Regions from separate parts of the Pseudarthrobacter sp. rb genome, predicted to be linked through region 2. Evidence: riboswitches for the same ligand, from Rfam matches in the RefSeq annotation. Region 2 holds a riboswitch; the other holds the start of a gene.
The links. A riboswitch is a leader RNA that binds a small molecule or an ion and turns the genes downstream of it on or off. The one in region 2 is predicted to bind glycine.
Positions count from the first base shown of each region.

Region 1: it holds a riboswitch for glycine, as region 2 does, so the genes downstream of both, gcvP (aminomethyl-transferring glycine dehydrogenase) here and ACWRN3_RS22290 (methylenetetrahydrofolate reductase) in region 2, are expected to answer to the same signal.

Region 1 is NZ_JBWJAR010000027.1:567-7,635, forward strand. Features, by position in the region: partial or broken gene ACWRN3_RS21425 (serine dehydratase beta chain) at 1-146, opposite strand, end outside; gene gcvT (glycine cleavage system aminomethyltransferase GcvT) at 659-1,807, opposite strand; gene gcvP (aminomethyl-transferring glycine dehydrogenase) at 1,820-4,666, opposite strand; glycine riboswitch at 4,859-4,956, opposite strand; gene ACWRN3_RS21440 (TetR/AcrR family transcriptional regulator) at 5,049-5,585, opposite strand; gene ACWRN3_RS21445 (MFS transporter) at 5,669-7,069, shown strand, end outside.
Region 2 is NZ_JBWJAR010000032.1:4,282-20,594, forward strand. Features, by position in the region: gene ACWRN3_RS22210 (PIG-L family deacetylase) at 1-320, opposite strand, end outside; gene ACWRN3_RS22215 (hypothetical protein) at 314-1,444, opposite strand; gene ACWRN3_RS22220 (O-methyltransferase) at 1,454-2,146, opposite strand; gene ACWRN3_RS22225 (thiamine-binding protein) at 2,208-2,531, opposite strand; gene ACWRN3_RS22230 (TetR/AcrR family transcriptional regulator) at 2,655-3,311, shown strand; gene ACWRN3_RS22235 (hypothetical protein) at 3,522-3,746, shown strand; gene ACWRN3_RS22240 (hypothetical protein) at 3,871-4,278, opposite strand; gene ACWRN3_RS22245 (AzlD domain-containing protein) at 4,734-5,045, opposite strand; gene ACWRN3_RS22250 (AzlC family ABC transporter permease) at 5,042-5,827, opposite strand; gene ACWRN3_RS22255 (DoxX family protein) at 5,824-6,348, opposite strand; gene ACWRN3_RS22260 (CoA transferase) at 6,539-7,954, opposite strand; gene ACWRN3_RS22265 (glycerophosphodiester phosphodiesterase) at 7,962-8,861, opposite strand; gene ACWRN3_RS22270 (DUF445 domain-containing protein) at 8,911-10,272, shown strand; gene ACWRN3_RS22275 (hypothetical protein) at 10,651-10,803, shown strand; gene ACWRN3_RS22280 (LamB/YcsF family protein) at 10,869-11,618, opposite strand; gene ACWRN3_RS22285 (hypothetical protein) at 11,602-12,405, opposite strand; gene ACWRN3_RS22290 (methylenetetrahydrofolate reductase) at 12,530-13,366, opposite strand; glycine riboswitch at 13,520-13,619, opposite strand; gene purU (formyltetrahydrofolate deformylase) at 13,713-14,579, opposite strand; gene cycA (D-serine/D-alanine/glycine transporter) at 14,654-16,165, opposite strand.

The DNA.
Region 1 (7,069 bases), on a different contig from region 2:
TCCACCCGCAACGACGCCACGTCCGCGAGCTTCCCCGAGGCCTTCAACTCCTCAGCAAACACAGCAGCAGCCCGCATCGGCCCCACAGTATGAGAAGACGAAGGGCCAATACCGATAGAAAAAAGGTCGAATACGCCGACTGCCATGACAATTCCTAACTAAAAATCTGATTCGAGTCACTCTAAGTGGCTGGGGTGGAGTGGGCAGGACATCCTCTGCGTGATCGGTCGCGAAGACGCCCGCTAAGCGGACGTGACGCAGTGGCCGGGTTGGGTGCGCGCCTGACCGAATTCCTCCGCGTGCTCGGTCGCGAAGACGCCCGCTAAGCGGACGTGACGCTCCCTTAGACGCACGTCTCCGGAATCCGCCCAGTCGCGAGCAACCGTCACCAAGGCGACAGGGCAAGCATGCAACGCACACGGAGGCGTCAGGACGGGACCAGGAAACACGCACGTAGTCCGCATCCCCCCACTTCCTGTATGCCCCTGCCCCCTGCACCCACGGCGACAAGCCCACAAGGGGCCGGCGGAGCCGGACTTTTCGAAAGCGTGCGTCAAAGCGACGAAGGAGCAGCACGCGTGAAAATGTCCGGTCTGCCGGTCCCGCGGGTGACCAAGGACCCGACGGGCGAATGTGACCACGGCGAGGCACCGAAGGGTTATTTCGCCCGGCGGTAGAACGGGAGGTCGACGACTTCGAAGGGTTCTGCCTTGCCGCGGAGATCGATGTCCAGGGCTGTGCCGGGTGCCGAGTACTCGACGTCGACGTAGGCCATGGCGATCGGGTAGCCGAGGGTGGGCGATGGCTGGCCGGAGGTGACCTCACCGACCGTGGCGCCGTCCTTGAGCACGGGGTAGTGTGCCCGTCCGGCGCGTCGGCCCTGGCCTTTGAGCCCCACGAGGCGGCGGCCGGAGGTGCTGCCGGCGCCGGCTTCCTTCTTTGCTGCCAGCGCAGCCTTGCCAACGAAGTCGCCGTCCTTGGAGAGCGCGACGACGGGGCCCAGGCCTGCAGCGAACGGGTCACCCTGAAGCGACAGTTCGTTGCCGTACAGTGGCATTCCCGCTTCCAGGCGGAGGGAGTCGCGGGAGGCGAGCCCCGCGGGGGTCAGTTCCCCGTCGCCGGCGATGGCGACCAGTGCCTGCCACAGTGCCGGGGCGTCCGCGTTGTCCACGAAGATCTCGAACCCGTCCTCACCGGTATACCCGGTGCGTGCGAGCAGGAGTTCCTTGCCGGCGCCGCCCACCAGGAACGGAACCTCCACGGCGGCGTAGTACTTCAGCTCCGTCACCAGGGAGTGCTGTGCGGCCGGGACCAGGCGCAACAGGAGTTCCTGGGCCTTGGGGCCCTGCACTGCGATCAGCGATGTGCGGGCCGAGGCGTCCTCCACCAGCACATCAAACCCAGCGGCCCGTTCCTGCAGGGCTGCCGCCACCACCGCGGCGTTGCCCGCATTGGGCACCACCAGGAAGACGTCCGTGCCGTCTTCAGCAGCGGGACGGCGGTAGGTGATGAGGTCGTCGATGATGCCGCCGTCCTCACTGCAGATCAGCGAGTACTTGGCCTTGCCCACGGCCATGGCGGACAACTTGCCCACCAGGGCGTAGTCCAGGAAAGCGGCAGCCTGGGGTCCGGTGACCCAGACTTCGCCCATGTGGGAGAGGTCGAACAGACCGGCGGCTTTGCGCACGGCGTGGTGTTCAGCCAGTTCGGAGGTGTACTTCAATGGCATCTGCCACCCGCCGAAGTCGGTGAAGGAGGCGCCAAGCTTTTTGTGTTCGTCGTAAAGGGCGGTGTATTTCTCGGTCACGGTGCCGGTCCTTTAGTTTTCGAACTCTTCGAGCGGCGGGCAGGAGCAGATGAGGTTCCGGTCTCCGGCGGCGCCGTCGATCCGGCCCACCGGCGGGAAGTACTTGTCCTGCTTGTGGTGGGCAGGGAACGCGGCCTGCTCGCGCGGGTAGGCACGGTCCCAGTCGGAGCTGACGACGGCGGCTGCCGTGTGGGGTGCGCGGCGCAGGGGTGAGTCCGCCACGGCAAAGTCGCCGTTGGCCACCTGGTCGATTTCCTTGCGGATGGTGATCATGGCCTCGATGAAGCGGTCTATTTCGGCCAGGTCCTCGGACTCGGTGGGCTCCACCATCAGGGTGCCTGCCACCGGGAACGCCAGGGTGGGGGCGTGGAAGCCGAAGTCGATGAGGCGCTTGGCCACGTCCTCGGCCGTGACGCCTGTCTTGGCGGTCAGGTCGCGCAGGTCCAGGATGCATTCGTGCGCCACGAGGCCGCCTTCGCCGGTGTAGAGCACCGGGAAGTACTCGTTCAGCCGGGCAGCGATGTAATTGGCAGCGAGCAGCGCGGACTTGGTGGCCTCGGTGAGCCCTTCCCCGCCCATCAGCTTCACGTACGCCCAGGAGATCGGCAGGACACCGGCCGAACCGAAGCGGGAAGCTGAGATCGCCACCCCGTGGCCTTCCTCATGCGTTGCCTTGTTGGCGTCGCCGGGCATGAACGGTGCCAGGTGTGCCTTGGCTGCCACGGGTCCGACGCCGGGTCCGCCGCCGCCGTGGGGGATGCAGAAGGTCTTGTGCAGGTTCAGGTGGGAGACGTCGCCGCCGAACTTGCCGGGCTGGGCCAGGCCCACCAGGGCGTTCAGGTTGGCGCCGTCGATGTACACCTGGCCGCCGGCCGCGTGGACCGCGTCGCAGACGTCGCGGACGTCCCCGTCATAGACCCCATGGGTGGAGGGGTAGGTGATCATGATGCAGGACAGGACGTCCTTGTTGGCCTCGATCTTGGCCGTCAGGTCGTCGTGGTCAATCGTGCCGTCAGCGGCCGTGGCCACGACGACGACCTTCATGCCGGCCAGGACGGCGGAAGCGGCATTGGTGCCGTGGGCGGAAGCGGGGATGAGGCAGACGTTGCGCTGGGTATCGCCGTTGGCGCGGTGGTAGCCGCGGATCGCCAACAGCCCGGCCAGTTCGCCCTGGGAGCCGGCGTTGGGCTGGATGGACACCTGGTCGTAGCCGGTGATGGCGGTCAGGTCGGCTTCGAGGTCGGCGATGAGTTCACGCCAGCCTTCGGTCTGGGAGTCCGGGGCGAAGGGGTGGATGGAGGCGAATTCCGGCCAGGAGATGGCTTCCATCTCGGCGGTGGCATTCAGCTTCATGGTGCACGAGCCCAGCGGGATCATGGTGCGGTCCAGCGCAAGGTCCCGGTCCGACAGCTTCCGGATGTAGCGCAGGAGCTGGGTTTCGGACCGGTGCGTGTTGAACACCGGGTGCTGCAGGTAGTCGGAGGAACGTCCGACGGCGGCCTCCAGTCCGAAGCCTTCAGCCGCGGCAACGGAGGCGCCAAAGACGTCCGCGACGTCGGCGACGATGGCCGCCGTCGTGGTTTCATCGAGCGAGATGCCCACGGTATCGGCGTCGACGGGACGCAGGTTGATTCCGCGCGCTTCGGCATCGGCGACAAGCGCGGCAGCGCGTCCGGGGACGCGGACGGTAAGGGTGTCGAAGAAGCTCGTGTGGAGCACCTCCACACCGGCAGCTGCCAGCGAGGCCGCCAGCACCCGGGCGTGGCCGTGAGTCGTTTCCGCAATCGCCTTCAGTCCGTCGGGGCCGTGGTAGACGGCGTACATGGAGGAGACGATGGCCAGAAGGGCCTGCGCGGTGCAGATGTTGGACGTGGCCTTCTCGCGGCGGATGTGCTGCTCGCGGGTCTGCAGCGCCAGGCGGTACGCGGGCACCCCTGCGTCATCCTTGGACACGCCCACCAGGCGGCCGGGCAGTGAACGCTCCAGGCCCTTGCGGACAGCCATGTACGCAGCGTGCGGGCCGCCGAAGAACAGCGGGACACCGAAACGCTGGGTGGAGCCGACGGCGATGTCGGCGCCCTGCTCGCCCGGAGGGGTGATCAGAGTCAGTGCCAGCAGGTCAGCGGCCACGGTGACCAGTGCGCCGCGGTCCTTCGCCGCCGCAATAGAGGCGGACTGGTCCCAGACCCGGCCGGAGGCGCCGGGCTGCTGGAGCACGATGCCGTTGATGTCGCCGTCGGGCAGCCCCTTGGACAGGTCGGCGACCTCAACTTCGAACCCGAGCGCCTCGGCGCGGCCCTTGACGATGGCGATGGTCTGCGGCAGCACGTCGATGTCCAGGACAGTCTTGCCGTCCGCTGCAGGCTTGGTCTTGTTGGAGCGGCGCATGAGCAGCACGGCCTCGGCCACGGCGGTGGCTTCATCGAGGAGGGAGGCGTTGGCGATGGGCAGGCCCACCAGGTCCTGGACCATGGTCTGGAAGTTCAGGAGTGCTTCGAGCCGGCCCTGGGAGATCTCAGGCTGGTACGGGGTGTAGGCGGTGTACCAGGCCGGGGCCTCGAGGATGTTCCGGCGGATCACGGCAGGGGTGATGGTGTCGTAGTAGCCCTGGCCAATCAGTTGCACGGCCGTCTTGTTCTTGGCGGCGAGCCTGCGTAGTTCCGCGAGCACCTCAACTTCACTGAGGGCATCCTGCAGGCGGAGGGCGGTTTCCTGGCGGATGACCTTGGGTACGGCGGTGTCCACCAGTGAATCGACCGTGCCGTAACCCACGGCTTTGAGCATGGTGTCGACGTCGTCCTGGCGGCGTGCGCCAATGTGGCGGTCGACGAAGGTGGTGGAGGCTGGGGTAACCGACACGAAGGAACTCCATTTATTCAGGCGGCGCAGGGTACGCCACAGCTATTCGGGTCCCTCCCCGCTCTGTATTGGACCTGAGAGTTTCCGCGTTCCCTGCCTGGGCAGGACCCGCTTGCACCGTCGGTGAGCACAACAGCCGTTTCGCTTCCCCCAAGGGAGGCCGGACAACTGCCTGCTGCTTTCCAGAGGTGCCTCGCCGCGGCGGTACAGGGGCCTGCGAGATTCCTGGGGAGGATTTGCTCCTACGGCGCCTGCCTGTACTTCCGGCAGAACTCTCCCGCCGCAGATCAAAGGCTATTCATTTGTTGGATCATGACGGCCGGTGACAGCCCTCACAACTCTCCATTGTCCTACGCCACGAGCCCTCCCGGCAAATGGAAAACTACCTGCGGAGCCGTTCCAAGGCGGCCAGGAGTTCCTCCACATCAGCGGCCGCTCCGCCTTCCGGCGCAGGGCCCACGGAAAGCATGGCATTGAAGTACAAACCGTCACCCATATACAGGACAGCCTTGGCCAGGCCGGGCCCCACATCTGCTGCGATCTCGTCCAGCCACCGCTGCTGGATGGCAGCGAACCGGCGGCGCGTCTCTTCATGCGCCACCTCCGCAAGCCGCGTGGCAGCCACGATGACCCGGTCCAGCGGAGTATCCGCCCAGACGGAGGAGCGGATGAAATACGCGGCGGCACCTTCGCCGGCCGAAGCCATCGCGTCGGCGTCCGCCTTGGCCAGCCCCTCCAGGCGGTCAAGCAGCACGGCGATGAGCGCTTCCTTGTTGGGAAAGTGGTAGAGGAGGCCACCTTTGGACACCCCGGCCTTCCGGGCTACGGCGTCGAGGGTTGCAGCACGCTCCCCCACTTCGATCAGCAGGGACTCGAAGGCGTCAAGGACCGCATCACGGGCTACAGGCTTTCGGGGCATGCCTTCCATCATGCCCTCCACCGGCAGGGAAGAAGGAATGCACCCGCTTCGAAACTATACCGTCCAGACGGTACAGTTATTGCATGACGACTTCCCTCAGTCCGGCTCCCACCCAAAGGGACAGCACCGCCGCGCGGCCCCCGTGGCGGGATTGGCTTGCGCTGGGGCTGCTGATGTTTCCCGTGCTGCTGGTGGCAGTGGACAACACCGCCCTGACCTTTGCCCTGCCCGCCATCGCACGCGCCCTGGAACCAACCGGCCTGCAGCTGCTGTGGATCGTGGACGCCTACCCCCTGGTCCTGGCCGGGCTGCTGGTATCAATGGGAAGCCTCGGCGACCGCATTGGGCGGCGGCGGCTGCTGGTCATCGGCAGCCTGGGCTTCGCCGCGCTGTCCGCCGCCACGGCCTTCGCCCCCACCCCGGAGTGGCTGATCGCCGGCCGTGCGGCGCTCGGGTTCTTCGGCGCCATGCTGATGCCGTCCACCCTGTCGCTGATCCGCAACATATTCCCGGAGCCCAACCGCCGGCGGCTTGCGGTGGCCATCTGGGCGGCCGGATTCTCCGGCGGCGCCGCCCTGGGCCCAATTCTCGGTGGATGGCTGGTGGAGCACTTCTGGTGGGGCGCCGTCTTCCTGGTGGCCGTGCCACTCATGCTGCCCCTGCTGGCGCTGGGGCCTGTCCTCATCCCGGAATCCAGGGATCCCGCGCCGGGCAGGGTGGATATCCCAAGCGTCCTGCTCTCCATGCTGGTCATGGTGCCCGTGGTCTACGGCATCAAGTCAGTAGCCACCGAAGGCCCGGGCATGGCAGGGCTGGGCAGCATCGCCTTTGGCGTGGCCATGGGGATCGTGTTCGTGCGCCGCCAGCACCGCCTGCAGCATCCACTGCTGGACATGTCGCTGTTCCGGAACAGGGTGTTCAGCATGGCCATCAGCGCCAACATCCTGGCCCTGTTTTCCTTCAACGGGTTCATCCTTTTCCTTGCCCAGCACCTCCAACTCCTGGAGGGGATGACGCCGTCCGCGGCGGGCATTGCCATGCTCCCGGCCCTGGCAGCCACCGTGGCGGCAGGCCTGGTGGTAGTCCCGTTGGTCCGGAAAGTCCGGCCAGGGTACGTAGTGGCCGCGGGCCTGTCCTTCAGCGCCGTCGGCTACAGCATGGTGGCCTTCGGAAACCATGACGGCGGGCCTTCCCTGCTGCTGGCAGCGCTGCTGGTCCTGGCGCTGGGCGTCGGCACGGCGGAAACCATCTCGAACGACCTCATCCTCGGCTCGGCCCCGCCGGCGAAATCAGGCGCCGCGGCGGCGATTTCCGAGACGGGCTACGAGGTGGGCTCACTGCTGGGAACTGCGGTGCTGGGCTCCATCCTGACCGCGTCCTACCAGCAGAACCTCCGGCTGCCGGCGGGGCTCGAGGCCATGCTGCCCGGAGCCTCACTGCACAACGCCGGGGAGACGTTGGCCGGCGCGGTGGAGGCGGCCGGC
Region 2 (16,313 bases):
AGGCCCAGGGCGGCCAGGGCCGCGGAAAACTCGGCCAGCCGGACGGCGGCCAGCTGCCCGGCAGTAGTGGTGGGCGAATTTGGGTGCGACCCCTCCCCCGCGGTGCACAGCAGGACTTCGACCTCGGCTCCCAGCGCCGCCAGCGAAGCCATGAGCCCCCCGGCGCCAAGTGTTTCATCGTCAGGATGGGCCGCCAGGACCACGAAGCGCATGGCCGCCAGTTCGGCCGCGTCGAGCGGCAGCTCCGGCACAGCAGCCAGTCCGCTCCGGGCCCAGGCTTCCTCGGCGGTCCCCTGGTCAGTATGCGAAAAGGTCACCACGGGCAGTCCCCCTTGAGCGCCAGCCGGCCCAGTTGGGCATCATCACGTGCCCCATGATGCTGCCGGACATACAGCGCCAGGTCCGCCATCCTTTTGGCATACGGTTCATCGAAGGCGAGTGGCCCGGGCCCCCGGTGGGAGCCCACCAGGTGAAGGACACGTTCGACGGCGGCCGCAACGGTTCCGCGCACGCGCTGGGCCTCGCTCCAGGTGCTTTGGTTCCCGTCGGCACCGAGGGTGCCGTCGTCGATGCGGGCTGCCGTCCGGGCAAGGTACTGCAGGACGGCGGCGATGGTCCGGTCCACCTCGCCCAATGCCGCTAGCGCCAGCTGGTCCGGCTCCCGCCCGTTATCCGCACCCGCCAGCAGGCCGGCACGGAAATCCCGTGCCACCCCCACTGCTCCACCCAGCCAGCAGGCGGCGACGCCCATCCCGCCCCATGCAAAGCCGGGCCGGCTGTGGTACCAGCCGGTATCGCCAACCGGCGTCGCCGGCACGTGGTCGAAGCGCACGCTTCCGCTGGGGATCTCCCGGAGCCCGCGCGCAATCCACTCCGGTTCCTCACATGCCACGCCCGGGTGGCGAAGGCTGACGGCAAAAGCCGCCCTGCCGCCGTCGTCCGTATGCGCGGTGATGACGGCGCAGTCCAGCCGGCCGGCAAGTGAACACCAAGGCTTGGTTCCGGTGAGCACAATGCCGGTACTTCCGGAGCGCGCCTCAAGCCTGGCGTTGGGTGCCTCTGCGGCGAACACGCCCCACGCAGCTTCCGCGGCACCATCCGGCGCAGGATGAAAGGCCGGAAACGCCTGGCCGGCCTGGGCAAGGATAGCGACGGCGTCGAGGTGGGGCTCAAGCACCCGGGCGGCGGCAACGTCGGTGGCAGCCACGGAGGCCAGGAGCTCCCACAACACGGCGGTGCGTCCTTCACCAGGCCGCGGCCACGTCCGTCCGGCCTCGACCGCGAAGGCCAGCAGGGCCGGCACATTGCCCGCAGCACCAGCGAACGACTCAAGAAGGGAACCCCACGGAGAGAGCTCAGCGGGGGCGGAACTGAGGAGCACAGGAGTAAGTGGCGCTTGCAAATACGTCCTCCAGGAGAGATGTCCGGCGGGCACCGGACGCATCTCCACAGCTTACTTACTGTTTTGCGGGAGGATGCGCGCCAGGGCGAACCCGTCCCAGCCTTTGGAGCCGACGGTCTGGATCACGGTGGCGTCCAGCCGGGGGTGGTCGCCCAGCAGCTTGAGTGCATCGATGATCCCCGGCGCGTTGACGGGGTCCATGTCCGGGTCCAGCACCGCGCCTTCCCAGATGGTGTTGTCCAGGACCACCGCGGCACCGGGCCTGCCAAGCCTGACGGCCCAGTCCAGGTAGCGGCTGTTGTTCTGCTTGTCGGCGTCGATGAAGATGAAGTCGAACGGCTCCCGTTCCTCTTCCTCGAGGGCCGCCAAGGTCTCCAGCGCAGGGCCCAGCCGGATCTCCACCCGTTCCCCCAGGCCGGCCGCATCAATATTGGCCCACGCCACTTCCGCATGCTGGGGCAGGTACTCGCAGGTGACCAGGGTGCCGTTAGGGGGCAGGCCGCGGCCCATCCAGATGGTGCTGTAGCCAGCGAGCGTCCCTATTTCCAGGATGCGCCGGGCACCGGACAGCTGGACCAGGAGCTTCAGGAGCTTCCCGGCGTTCGGCGCCACCTCGATGGCGGGCATCCCGGCCTCCGCCGCGGCGTGGATGGCCTGTTGGACGGCACTGTCCGGATGCACCACGGTTTCCGACAGGAACTCCTCGGTGGCAATCCATTCCGGCCGGGGTTTGTGCTCGAACATTGCCACAGTTTGGCACGCGGCGTGCCGGGGGTCCAGACAATGCGGCCCCCTTGTAAGACGCTTAGGGCTCCTGCACCAGGGCATTCTCCAGGCGGTCAACCTTCGCCGTCAGCTCGCCGCTGTAGCCGGGCCTGATGTCTGCTTTGATCACCAGCGAAACACGGCTGCCGTAGCGCCCCACGGCCTCGGTGGCGCGTTTTACGACGTCGAACACTTCGTCCCACTCACCTTCAATGGTGGTGAACATGGAATCCGTCTGGTTGGGCAGCCCGGACTCCCGGACGATCTTCACTGCGGCTGCAACGGCGTCGTGCACCGACGCATCGTTGGGCCTGGAACCTTCGCTGGGAACGCCTGACGGAGCAACAGAAAATGCAAGCAACATGCTCCCCAGTCTCCCATGCGTCTCCGGACACGCGCGGCGGTGACGGCTGCGGCCCGCCGTCACATAAGCGCCTACCCCGCAGTAACCGTGTTGGCCGGAGGCTCCGTTGCTACCCTTTTGGGCATGAGCCTCGCAGTCGCCCGAAAGCCCCTCCGTGCCGACGCAGCGCGGAACGTGGACAAGATCATCACGGCTGCACGCCAATGCTTCCGGGAGTTCGGCCCGGAAGTACCGCTCCAGACCATCGCAACCACCGCCGGTGTGGGCCCGGCAACCCTCTTCCGCAACTTCGCGGACAAGGAAGAACTGGTGCTTGCCGCGCTCAACCGGCAGCTCCGGCTCACGGTTGACCCCGTCATGGACGGCGCCCTTGCCGATATTGACGCCGCCGCAGGCCTGTTGCGCGTCCTTGAAGCCCTGATGGGGGCCGCGAGCGACGACGCCAACCTGCTGTGTGCGGTGGCCGGCCGGCGGGAACTCCTCACCGGAATCACCGGTTCCCTGATGGAATCCATGAGCATCCTGCTGGCGCGCGGCCAAGGCCAGGGAAGCCTGCGCACTGACATTTCCATGACGGACATGTTCCGGCTGCTGGCCATGCTGATCGGCGTGGTGGACACCATGGAACCCGGTTCTGATGCATGGCGGCGCCCGCTGGCGCTGGTGGAGGACGCCATCCGCACGGTCCGGCCGTCGCGCCCGCTCCCCGTGTTCGTGCCCGTGCCGCCGGCCCCGGGCATCACCACAGTGCCCGGCCAGGCCGGACCGCTGCCGGAGTAAGCCGTGCCGCCGCCGGCTGCCGTAATTCGTTGACGGCTGTTCGATGACGGCAATTTCCTGATGGCAGATGCGTTGTGGGCCAACTCCATTGTTACCAGTAAGTACGTGCAATACACTCTGAATTGGGGTTAGGCAGTCAGCCTCGGCACTTCCACGTTGGAGCTACCCCATGCACTTCGCGCCTGTCCCCCACGCAACGGCCGCACTGCAATGAACCACTCAAAGCTTCTCCACTACCTGACCGATCCCCGCGGGCCGGAGGAAGTCCTGCCTGCACTGACGGCCGGCGAGCTGGTCGAACTGCTTGATGCCCTGTACCAGAACCTGGATACCCCTGAACCCGAGTTTGGCGCGCAGGTCTGGTACGAGATGGGCGTGGAGGAAACGTGCCGCAGGTCCGTGTCACCTGACGGCGCTGCCCACGGCGTAGCTTGAACCACCGCTTGTTCCAGCTCCTGGCTGCCGGTCAACGCCGACCGGCAGCCAGGGGTCCGGCGGCCGAAAGTCTGTGGCGGCCGCCGCAGGCAGGGGGCCAGCCGGCCAGGGACTCCACTGCTGATCAGGGCTTGTCCGCGCCCTTTTCGCCGGTGCGGCTGTCCTGCTCCTGGCCGGGCTGTTCCTGGTCTGGCGTCTCATGACCGGACGGCTCATGGGCCGGGTGCTCATGTCCTTCGTGTCCGTGTCCCACGTAGCCGTGTCCGGGATGTTCATGGAACTCGTTGGGAACGTGGTCCTTCGCTTCCATCAGGTGTTGTTGGAGTTTTTCTTCCGCGTCCCGGCGCCTCCTGGCGGTATCGCGCAGCTCGCGGGTTGATTCCGAACCGCGCGGGTCAAGATAGGCTGCCCGCGACTTTGCGGACTGTTCCCCGGCCGGCACCCCGGTGCCGTGTTCTCCCCTGGCGTCCTTGCCGGTCTCATCGGTGCCGTGGCCGTCCTGCGGCTCAACAGGCCGTGACTCGTCGTCCATCTCGATTCCTCCTTTGGTGGCCGCCTGGGTGTGGGCTGCCTCTCTTCCAGTCCATCACAGATGGCACCCGGAATGGGGAGCCGCTACGAGCTGCCTGTGTCCGCCCGCTTGCAGATCTCCCGGCGCACCAAGGCTTGAAGGGCAGGCACGGACGACGACGGATCCAGGTCGAGTGCCTCCCGAAGTCTTTGGGAGAGAAGTTCCAGGTCCTCTTCCGGGACGTCCGAAAGTCCGGAAAAGCGCTTGAAGAAGCGTTTGGCAGGAAGGCCCGCCCGCCGTCGGGCGTTTTTATGGCGAAGCCTGCCCGCTAAGCCGCCCGCAGGGTGCAGCTGATTTTCCATGGTTGCCGTTCAATAGGAAATTCCATGGCCAACTGCATAAGCCGATCCCATAGTACAACCGGCACACGCCCAATAAAGTGACCTGGATCACCACTTTGACCATCAATTAGGGGATCAGTTCCAGCCCAGGATCCTCAACAGTGCCGCCGTGCCGGCTCCGGCGATCACCACCACAAGGAACGGTGCCCGGAGTACCAGGGCGATCGCGGCGGCGGCCAGCGCTCCCAGCCGGGCGTCTGCGGCGAGCGCCTGGCCCGACACCACCGCGTTCACCACTGTCAGCGAGGCCAGCAGGCCGATAGTCATGGTTCCTGCGACGCGTGAGGTGCGGGGGTCCTCAAGGAATTTGGCGGGAACAAAGTAGCCCACCAGCTTCCATGCGTAGGCAAGGAGGCAGGCAATAAGCAGCCAGATCCACAGAGTCATGCGCGTGCCTCCGGGTCCGTGCCGCTTCTGCGGTCCTGGTGCTCGCCGTGCCGGTCCTGGTGCTCGCCGTGGCGGTGCGTGCCGTAGGGCTCGACGTCGGGTTCGAGGCCTTCGTCGCGGCGGCCATGGCTGAACCAGCCCACCAGCGCGGCCACTACCGCGGCTACCAGGATGGGAACGCCGGGAGGCACGAAGGGAACAGCAACTACGGTCGCCACCGCACACACCACCGCGATGGCGATTGGCTCCCGGCCCTTGAGCCGGGGCCAGAGCAGCGCCAGGAAAGCGGCGACGGCAGCCCCGTCCAGCCCCCATTGCTTGGGATCGCCCAGCCCGCTTCCGGCCAGAGCACCCACAGCGGTGAAGAGGTTCCAGAGCACGTAGACGCCAATTCCGGCAGTCCAGAACCCGCGCTGCTGTTCGGCCGGGTCTGTCTGGCCCGTGCTGGTGGCAGTGGATTCGTCGATGGTGAGCTGCGCCCCGACGTACTTGCGCCAGCCCGTAGGGCGGAGCAGCGCGTTAAGCTGCATGCCATAGATGCCATTGCGCATGCCCAGGAGGGTGGCTGCGCTCATGGCCGCGAGGCCGGAGCCGCCGCCTGCCACCACCCCGATGAACGCGAACTGTGAACCGCCGCTGAAGAGGAGCAGGCTCAACACCATGGTCTGCCAGAAGTTGAGCCCGGACGTCACCGCGAGCGCCCCGAAGGACACGCCGTACAGCCCGGTGGCAATACTGATGGAGATACCCACCCTGACTGCAGGCGATGCCAGCAGCTTCACCCCTGGCCTCCGGGCTTACGGCCAGGCAGTGCACGTGTCCGCAGGCTCCAGGCCCACAGGATCAGGGGCGCCTGGAGCGGAAGCCGCACGGCGTGGATCTTCCGGCGGCGGGGTGTGCCCTGTGGTCCGTACGCCCTCACGAGGGCATCGACGTGCCCGGCCAGGAAGGCTGTGAACATCGCCGTGATGGCGGTGGCTGTCAGCTTCCGGGTGGGTGGCAGGAGAATTCCGACGGCGGCTGCGAGCTCCAGCAGGCCACTCACGGCGATCCACTCTTCCCGGGACAGGAGGGCCCACGGATGCTGGGCTGCGGCGGCTGCACCCGTGCTGCTTGGGGGCGGGCTGCTTTGGATTGGACTGCCCTCGGTTGGCATGCCAGGGGTTGGGCTGCCTTGGCTGGTCTCGCCTGCGTTCGGGTCAGGCGCCGGATCCTGCCGGCAGAGGTATCCCGGAACGACGTCACGGTAGAAGCCGGGATCCCGGAAATGCTTGCCGGCGCTGGCCAGCAGAAGCGCCCCCATGGCAGCCGCGGACAGGTGCTGCAGGGCCGCACGGGGAATGGATGGGGACAGAGCGGACAGGCCCTTAGCAGCGGGGCCGGACCTGGGAGAAGACATGGAACCACTCAATCACAGCCTAAGCATCGCCCAGAAACCCGGCAGCCGGCAGGACGGCGGGGCTGCGTAGCTTCACAGCCCGGTGCTGCAAGCGTCACGGCCAGGCGGGCGGCGAGCTTCCATACGCTGGTGGCGGGGACTGATAATCCAGCGGCCGCCCTGCGTCGAGCAGCGGCGGCCCAACGTAGCGCAACTCCCCGAAACTGCTGTCCACAGACCGGTATTCGGGCGGTGGAAGTTCCGCAGGGCTTGCTGTGGTGGTCTGAATTTCGATGCCGGCCTGGTTTTCGATGCCAGCTTTGCCTTCCGTACCGGTCAGGGAAAACAGTTCCTCCGCGGTGCGGGCCAGCGACAGGTGGGCCGCACCGCCCGAACCTGTCCGGCGGCGCGCGGCCAGAAGACGGACTGCAGCCGCAGCCACCCCGTAGCCGGTGGCATGGTCCAGCGCCTGCACCGGAAGGGCACCCGGGCGCCACCCGTCGTCGTCGTCCTCTTGGCCGTAGAGGTGCGCAATTCCACTGGCGGCCTGGACAATGCTGTCGAAGCCGCGCAGCCCGTTCCACGGCCCACTGCCGCCCCAGCTGTCCAACGTGACCACCACCAGTCCCGGGTGTGCTGCCAGCAGTTCCCGCGGGTTGAGCCCGAAGCGGTCCAGGGCGCCGTGCCGGTAGCCGGTCACCACGGCATCTGCGCCGGCCAGGAGCTGCTGGAAGTTATGCCGGTTTGCCGCGTGCCCCAGGTCGAGTACTGCGCTGCGCTTGCCAAAGGCCGTGTCCACGAACTGGTCTTCGATCTCGGGAAAGGCGGGCGGGTCGATCCGCAGGACGTCTGCTCCGAGCGCGGCCAGCAGCCGGGTGGCGACCGGCCCTGCGATGACCCGCGTCAGGTCCAGGACCCGCACCCCGGCCAGGGGCAGGCCGTCGGCACCGTCTCCGACGCCGGTGCCGGACACGGTGCCAGGGCTGGTGCCGGCGTCTGTGGTCGCCCCGACATCCTGCAGTCCGAAGCCAATGGTTGTGCCGTCGGCATGCTCCACAGCGACCCAAGGCCCTGAACCGGCCGCATGGCCCATGGCCGTCGAAAGCCATTCACCGCGTGTCCGGACAGCCGCGGCAATTCCGCCGTGCCGCTGGATGGCAGCCTCAGCCTCGAGCGCGGCCATCGACTGCAGCTCCCTTTCCACGCCTTCCGTGGAGGTGGCACCCAGCGCCTGCAGGAGCCGCTGCTCGTGGTGCGGGTAGTTTGCGTGCAACCGGATCCAGCCGTCGGCAGTCTTCCGGAATCCGGACAGGGGCGCGAAACCCTGCGGCTTGCGCCCCGCAATCCGCAGGTGCCCGAAGGAATCGAAGGCAGCTGCCGTGAGCACAGGAGTTGTGCTGTACCGGCCAGGCGTCCGCGTGTACAGGTTCAGGGCTTCCGCGGCTGCTTCCACGGACTGCAGCGCCAGGCCTTCGACGTCGAGGGGCCCGGCCCACCACCGGGGCACTGAATACCTGCCGACGGCGTCCATACCAGCTCTACTTGCCCTGCGGCGCGGCCACGTGCAGCTGTTCAAGGACGCGGGCCGGCACGTTGGTGGTGATCTCCTGGATGCCCAGCTCCTGGCAGAGGGCCACGTCCTCCGGCGAGTCCACGGTCCACACCCTGAAGCGGCGGCCGGAGTCCAGCCAGCGCCGGACGGTGCCGGGGCGCTCACGGACGTAATCGATGCCCGGCCCGGCCATCCCCACCTCCCGGTCATCCAGGATCCGTTCGCCCTCCAGCTGGGTGGCCTTCATCAGGTTGGCAATGGCGCCGCCGGTGATTGCCCCTACCCCCAGCCCGCCACGGATCTCGTGGATGGTGAGGTCGTCCACGAGCTGGCAGATGTACTGCGGCGGGATGGAGAGGAGCAAGTGCCGGACGGAATCGGGACTGAAACTCATGAACGTCACGGCGATATTGTCCACGGTGGAGCTTTGCGGGTCCCAGCCCTCGCTGCGGAGTACTTCCAGGACCCGGTCCTCCAGCTTCAGCTGGTAGGGGCTGGGATGCTTGAGCTCGATGGCGAGTTTCACCGGACGGCCCGCCCCGCGCAGGACGTCCAGCAATTCCGGAAGGGTAAGGAGCTGCTCGGAGCGCGCCCCGTAGGTTTCGGGAATGCGGACGCCTTTCCAGGACGAGAAGTCCAGCTGGCGCAACTCCTCCAGCGTCCGCTCAGCCACCGGGCCCGTTCCGTCCGACGTGCGGTCCAGGTTGGCGTCGTGGAGCAGGACCACGTGCTGGTCCCGGGTCAGGTGGACATCGCACTCCACCCCGTCGGCCCCGTCAGCCAGAGCCTGCAGGTAAGCGGCGCGGGTGTGTTCGGCATACGTGCCGCTGGAACCGCGGTGGGCAAAGACCAGCGGCCGCTGCGGCACTGACTCGTCAATTGTCATGGACACACGGTAGCCGACCGGCCCCCGCCTTCGGGGCTAGGCTTGGCACATGCAGGTGAACTCTGAGGCAACTACTGGGCCAACCACGCAAGAAGCGCCCGCGGAGGCAGCGCGGGAGGTGCCGCCGGGCAGCAAGGTGGGTGCCGCCGTCGTAAGCCGCCAGCTTGGTGCCGGCGACGCCGAAAAGGCGGCAGCGCTGCGGAAAATGAAGCTGCTGGCGCTTAGCCTGCTGATTGCCATGGCCGTGGTCTTTGTCTTCGCGTTCGCGCTGCAGAAGGACTATCCCTGGCTGCAGTACGTGCGTGCGGCCGCCGAGGGTGGCATGGTGGGCGCGCTGGCCGACTGGTTCGCCGTGACGGCGCTGTTCAAGTACCCCATGGGCATCAAGATTCCGCACACAGCCATCATTCCGCGCCGCAAGGATCAGATCGGCGCCTCCCTGGGTGAGTTCGTCGAAACCAACTTCCTCTCCGAACAGGTGGTCCAGGACAAGCTGGCCAGCGTCAATATCGCCCGCCGCGCCGGCGAATGGCTGGCAACCCCCGGTGGCGCCGACCGTGTGGCCAGGGAAGGGGCTGCGGTGATCCGCGGCGCTTTCAAGGTTTTGAATGACGACGACGTCCAGGCCGTGATCGAGGGCATGGTTCGCAAGCACCTGCTTGCTCCGCCGTGGGGGCCTCCGGTGGGCAGGCTGGCGGAGCGGGTTTTCCACGACGGGCACCACCACACGCTGGTGGACCTGTTGGTGGACCGTGCCGCGGACTGGGTGGATGACAACCACGAGACCGTGACCCGCCTGGTGTCCGACCGCTCCCCCACCTGGGTTCCGCAGTTCGTAGACGGCCTGGTGGGCGACAAGGTCTACCTCGAAATCCTCAAGTTCGTGCGCGCGGTCCAGGCCGACCCCCGCCATCAGGTGCGGCAGTCAATCGACAAGTACCTGAACGACCTTGCGCAGGACCTGCAGCATGATCCGGCGATGATTGCCCGTGCGGAGGATATCAAGGCTCAGGTGCTGGGTGACCCCGAAGTCCGCGAGCTCGCGTCCCGGACCTGGGGCACGGTCAAGAACGCGCTGCTGGGTGCCGTGGACGATCCGGACAGTGAGCTCACCATCAAGTTCAAGGCAGCGGTGCGCGATTTTGGCTCGCGCCTGGTGCAGGATCCGGAACTGGCCGGCAAGGTCAACGCCTGGATCGGCGACGCCGCGGGGTATCTGGTCCGGACCTACCGTTCGGACATCGCCGGAGTCATCACGGACACCGTGGCGCGCTGGGATGCCGAGGAAACCTCGCAGAAGATTGAGCTCCAGGTAGGCAAGGACCTGCAGTTCATCCGCATCAACGGAACTGTGGTGGGGTCCCTCGCCGGGCTGGCGATTTTTACGGTAGCGCAGTTGATTTTTGGATAATGCGCTCGGGGCGGTATTTTCGCGGCGGATGGATTTTTTCGCTGCGCACATTCCTTTTCGCGACAGGTATTAGGGGTGCGGGAAGGGACCTGCGCAGCGGGAATGCGTACGACGGCGGCACGCGCTTTTTAGGGTCAAGGCACCTTTGGCCGCGGGTGGCGTTGACGGCCTGGCGGATTGGGCAGGGGCGGGCTCAAATGTCAGTGCCCCAAACACCACCGGCTCAAGCACCACAGCCAATGGACACCCCACCCCGCAACCGAAAACAATGCGCCCGGCTGGACCTCACCCACCGGACGCCACTACAACGCCGAACACCAGGATGCCGCACCAACCCACTGGCCACCAGGAAGCTGGCCACCACGACTCCAATGGGACGTGGCCGGCGAATGCCAGTGCCTCGACCCGCACCCCGAAGACCTTCCGCAGTGGGAACCCGACGACGCCAGATACGTGGACCTCAACGACCTGCCGGCCAACGATCCAGTCTGGGCCGAATTGCACGCCGAGCCATACGCCCTGTCACCGTGAAGCCGGCCTGCCACGCCGTTGGTACGCCAACGGGTATGCCAATCCAGCTTCAAAACGGCTGGGTCCTATGCGAAGGCCTCCAGCTCCACGCCTGCGGCTTCAAGACCTGCCCGAATGTTTGCCGCCGTCTCCACGGCGCCGGGGCTGCCGCCCTGAAGTCGCAGGGAGTCCGGCTGTACGGTGACGATGGACCCGTCGATGGCCACCACTTCGCCTTTCGTGGCCAGGCGAACGGCCCGCTCAACGATAGTGTCGACGTCGTGCAGCATGGCGTCTTCCCTGGAAAGCGGCACAAGGGTGCCGTCGGCGTAGTAGGCGCGGTCGGCGAAGGCCTCGCTGAATACGGGGTGGCCGGCTTCCTTGGCCTGCTTCAGCAGCTCCGAGCCCGGGAAGCCCAGGATGGGAAGTCCGGGATCGTAGGCGTTCACGGCCGCAACCAGGGCGGCGGCCTGCTCGGCATCATGGATCAGCGTGTCGTACAGCGCACCGTGTGGCTTCACGAAGTCCACCGAAGCACCCACGGCATGTGCGACGCCGTCGAGCGCGCCCAGCTGGTACAGCACGTCGCCGAATAGCTCATCAAAGCTCATGTCCAGCGAGCGCCGGCCAAAACCGGCCATATCGCGGTAGCCAAGGTGCGCACCCACGGTGACGTCAAGTTCGTAAGCCGCCCGGCAGCTGTCCAGCATGGTGACGGGATCGCCTGCGTGGAGGCCGCACGCTACGTTGACGCTGGTGGCCAGCTGGAACATCGCCGGATCGCCTCCCGCGGTCCAGGAGCCGAATGATTGGCCTACATCAGCGTTGAGATCCAAGTGTGTTGCCTTCCAGGGTCAGGTTGTCCGGCCCGGCAGCGGCGGTCAGCTCCCCGGGAATGGTGTCCGGCATGGGTCCGAACGCCTCCCTGGCGTTCTGCGCCACGGCACGGCCCATCACGAGGTTACCGGCTCCGCCCACAACTGCCCCTATGCCGAAGGGGAGGGCCCGGCCGAACAGCGCAGTGCCCTGCCGTTTGAGCAGGTTCTTCAGGAAGGCGTGCTGGATACTCCTCCGGACGCTGCCGAATCCAGGCATCGAGGACTTGGACAGCATGTTTCCCCAGACGTCGGCGGGCTTGGCGCCGCCGGCCGCCTGGCCGCTGAGCGTTCCCAGCAGGGCGGTGCCTTCCTCACCAAGCATGATGGCCATGACCATGGTGCCGGCCTTCTCGGGATTGGTGAGGCGGATGCCGTGGAGCTCTGCCAGCGAGGTCGCGTAGAGGGCCGTCGCCTCCAGGAAGCCGACGGTTGCGGCTGCGGAAAGTCCCAGCGACGCCACGGTTCCAACACCAGGGACGACGGCGGTGGCTCCCACCAGGGCGCCCCCACCGGCCACTGCGCGCAGGTAGTCACGCTCTGCGATGGCGGCCAACTGGGCGGCGGTGGCCCGCGGATGCTTCTTCTGGAGCCGGCGGATGTAGGCCACCACCAGGGGCCGCTGGACCTGCACTGCCTTCAGCAGCATGTTGTGGACACCGGGCTTGGGTTTGCCGTCGGCATCGAACATTGCGTTGTGGGCGGTTTCCTGTGCGATTCGTACTGCGGGATTGCTGCGCCTGGCCATGGTCACCTTCATTCAAATCGACCTGCAGCGGGTAGGCTGCCGTGCTTATCCATCCTATGTGGACAAACACTAAGCATGCTGAACTTTCCGATCCGCGTCACATGCCACCCCGGCCCCCGGCCTCCTAGCTGGCGGGACCGGCCAGGTTGTTGAACGTGTAAAGGTGGATACCTTCCACTGCCCCGCCGCGCTGCAGTTCCGCCACGATGGACTCGGGCGAGTAGTGGCCGCCCCGGAGCAGGCGGCGGCCAAGCGGGCCCCTGCGGTTCAGCAGTTTGAGGGATGGGCCCACACCGATCCTGGTCGCAAGGGAAATCAACTCGGCCCGCGGAACAGCGCCGGGCACCCCAGCCCAGACAGGCAGGCGCACCCCTTCCCGGCGCAGGGTTTGGGCGTACCACTGGATCCGGGGCGCCGAAAAGCACAGTTGCGTCACCACTGACGATGCCAGATGCTGCTTTTCCAGCAGGGCATCGAGCATGTGCAGTTCACTGTGGTCCGGGTGCCCCTCAGGGTAGCCCGCCACCCCGGCCCGGATCCGTCCGCCGGAAACCTCCGCGATATCCTCCAGCAATGGAAGGCTGCTGTCATAGGGACCGGCCGGCTCCCCCGCGTCACCGCCGATGGCGAACACTTCGCTGATGCCGGCGTCGTGGCAGTTCCGGAGCACGCCGGCCAGTTGCTCACGGCTTTCGATGCTTCGTGCGGCCAGGTGCGGGACAACCTCGAAGCCAAGGTAGGCAAGCTCGATGGCCGTCCGGATGGTGGGTCCCACACCCCGGCGGGGCAGGCACGTCACCGTCAGCTGTGTCCCCGCGGGTACGGCGGCCTGGATGCGGGCGGCAATACCCTCCGAGGGAATGACCTGCATCCGGACAGGCAGGACCGCACCGGACTTGACGGCCTGTCCTTCCGCGGGAATCGATGCTGCGGCTGTTGCCATGAGGGATTGAATCGTCATGAGGGAACTCCAGGTTTGGCCGGCCACGGGTGGCACGGCATGCATCGGGTCCCTCCCCGCTCTGTATTGGACCTGAGAGATTCCGCAAACCCATCAGGGCCTGCTTGCACCGTCGGTGAGTACTGCCGGAGCAGCACTGCTTTCCAGAGTCGCCTCGCCGTGACGGTACATGGGCCTGAGAGATTCCTGGGGAGGATTTGCTCCTACGGCGCCTGCCCGGTGATGGCCGGGAGAACTCTCCCGCCACAGCTCGAAAGGCTGTATTCAGATGTGGTGCCACGGCGGCCGGCACCTGCCCCTCCGGCTGGAGGGAGTGCGGGCGCCGGCCGCGTGGATGGGCCGGCAACTAGCGCAGGATGACCGTCCGGTTGCCGGAGAGGACTATCCGTCCTTCAGCGTGCCAGCGGACGGCATTCGTGAGCGCCTTGCATTCGGCGTCGCGGCCAACCGTGACCAGGTCCGAGGCGGAGTACGTGTGGTCCACCTCGATGACCTGCTGGGAGATGATGGGCCCCTCGTCCAGCTCCGAGTTGACGTAGTGGGCTGTGGCGCCCACCGTTTTGACGCCCCGCTCGTAGGCCTGGTGGTAGGGCTTGGCACCCTTGAAGCTGGGCAGGAACGAGTGGTGGATGTTGATGGCCTTGCCACTGAGGCGGGTGGTGGCCTCGTCGCTGAGCACCTGCATGTAGCGGGCCAGCACCACCAACTCCACAGCGTAGTGGTCCACCAGGCCCAGCAGCCGCTCCTCGGCATCGGCCTTGGTTTCCGGCGTCACAGGGATGTGGTGGAACGGAACGCCGTGCCACGCCGCAAGCGGTTCCAGGTCCGGGTGGTTGGACACCACGGCGGCGATCTCCACGGGCAACTCACCACTCCGGGCGCGGAACAGGAGGTCGTTGAGGCAGTGCTCGTACTTTGAGACCATCACCAGGATGGGCTGCTTGCGTCCGTGGCGTTCCAGGCGCCAGTCCATCTGCCACTCCTGGGCCACCTGACCGAAACCGGCCCGGAGGCGGCCAAGGTCCAGCTCAACCCGCGAGGTGACGTGGATTCGCATGAAGAACCGGCCGCTTTCCGTGTCGCCGAACTGCTTGATGTCCACGATGTAGCATTCCTGTTCCAGCAGGTATGCCGCCACAGCCTGGACAATGCCAAGGGCATCCGGGCAATGGAACGTCAGCACGAATTCCCGGCCCGTTTCGTGGGCTGCCACAGCCTGCAGCTGGCCGGCTTCAGAAGTCCCAGGTTCGGATTCGCTCAGCTCAGACGCGCGGGCCTCCGCGGCGATCACCGTTTGACCCGCTCTTCCCCCGCTTCTGCGGCGGCACCCGTACGGACAGCCTTGCCGGATGCGGCGTCGGTGAAGTCCTGGTCTGCCTGCAGTTCAGCCTGGAACGTGGCGAAACGGGCCTGGTGTGCGGGCCGGCGGCGGAGGACGAACCATGCGGTGCCCAGCAGGATGAACCACACCGGAGTGACCAGCAGGGCAACCAGGGTGTCCGGCTGGGTGGTGAGGGTCCAGATCACGAAGGCGAAGAAGGCGAAGACCACCCAGACCATGGCAACACCGCCGGGCATCTTGAACTTGGATGCTTCATGCAGGTGCGGCCGGCGGCGGCGGAAGGCGATGTAGCTGGCCAGGATGATGGACCAGACAAAGACGAAGCAGACGGCGGAGACCGTGGTCACCATGTCGAAGGCCTTGCCCACGTCCTGGCCCGCATACATGAGGACGACGCCGGACAGCAGCAGCACGCAGGAGAGGAACAGTGCGTTCTGGGGCACCTTCCGCCGGGACAGTTTGCCAAAGACGTCGGGTGCGTCGCCTTCCTGGGCAAGGCCGAAGACCATGCGGGACGTCGAGTAGATGCCGGAGTTCGCGGAGGACATCGCGGAGCTCAGCACCACGAGATTGACCACGGTGGCCGCGGCGCCCAGGCCTGCCAGGGAGAACATGGCGATGAAGGGGCTGTGACCGGCCCTGAACTCGGTCCAGGGGGTGACGGCCATCAGGATGATGAGGGCGCCCACGTAGAAGAGGAGCACGCGGATGGGGATGGAGTTGATGGCCTTGGGAAGGTTCCGCTCCGGGTTCTTGGCCTCGGCGGCGGTGGTGCCCACCAGTTCGATGCCCACGAACGCGAAAACGGCGATCTGGAAGCCGGCCACGAAGCCCATGAACTCGTTCGGGAAGAATCCGCCGTGGCTCCACAGGTTGGTGAAGGTGGCAGGGCCGGCGTCGGACTGGAAACCGGTGAAGATCATGAACAGGCCAACGATGATCAGGGCAGCAATGGCAATGATCTTGATGAGTGCGAACCAGAACTCCGTTTCGCCGAACGCCTTCACGGTGGTGAGGTTCAGCAGGAGCAGGATGGCCACGGTGGCCAGGCCGGGAATCCAGAGGGGCAGTCCGGGCCACAGCTCTTTGGAGTAGCCCGCGATGGCGATGACGTCGGCAATGCCGGTGATGACCCAGCAGAACCAGTAGGTCCAGCCTGTGAAGAAGCCGGCCCATGGACCCAGCAGGTCAGCGGCAAAGTCGCTGAAGGACTTGTAGTTGAGGTTGCTGAGCAGCAGTTCACCCATGGCACGCATGACGAAGAACAGCATGAAGCCGATGATCATGTACACGAAGATCACCGAGGGGCCGGCCGCCGAGATGGTCTTGCCTGAGCCCATGAACAGGCCAGTGCCGATTGCACCGCCGATGGCGATCAGTTGGATGTGGCGGTTGCTGAGCTGCCGCTCCAGGTGCGGGGCTCCGCCGCCGGGGGACGTCGGGGAATGGGTCGTCATTGAGGAACTCCATCGTTCGAGCGGCACCCGGGGTGTCGCAAAGATTGGATTTCCTCCCCGCTCTGTCTGGGACCTGAGAGTTTCCACATGCCGGCATGGGCGTGCTTGCACCGTCGGTGAGCCAGGACAGGGCCCGGCTGCTTTCCAG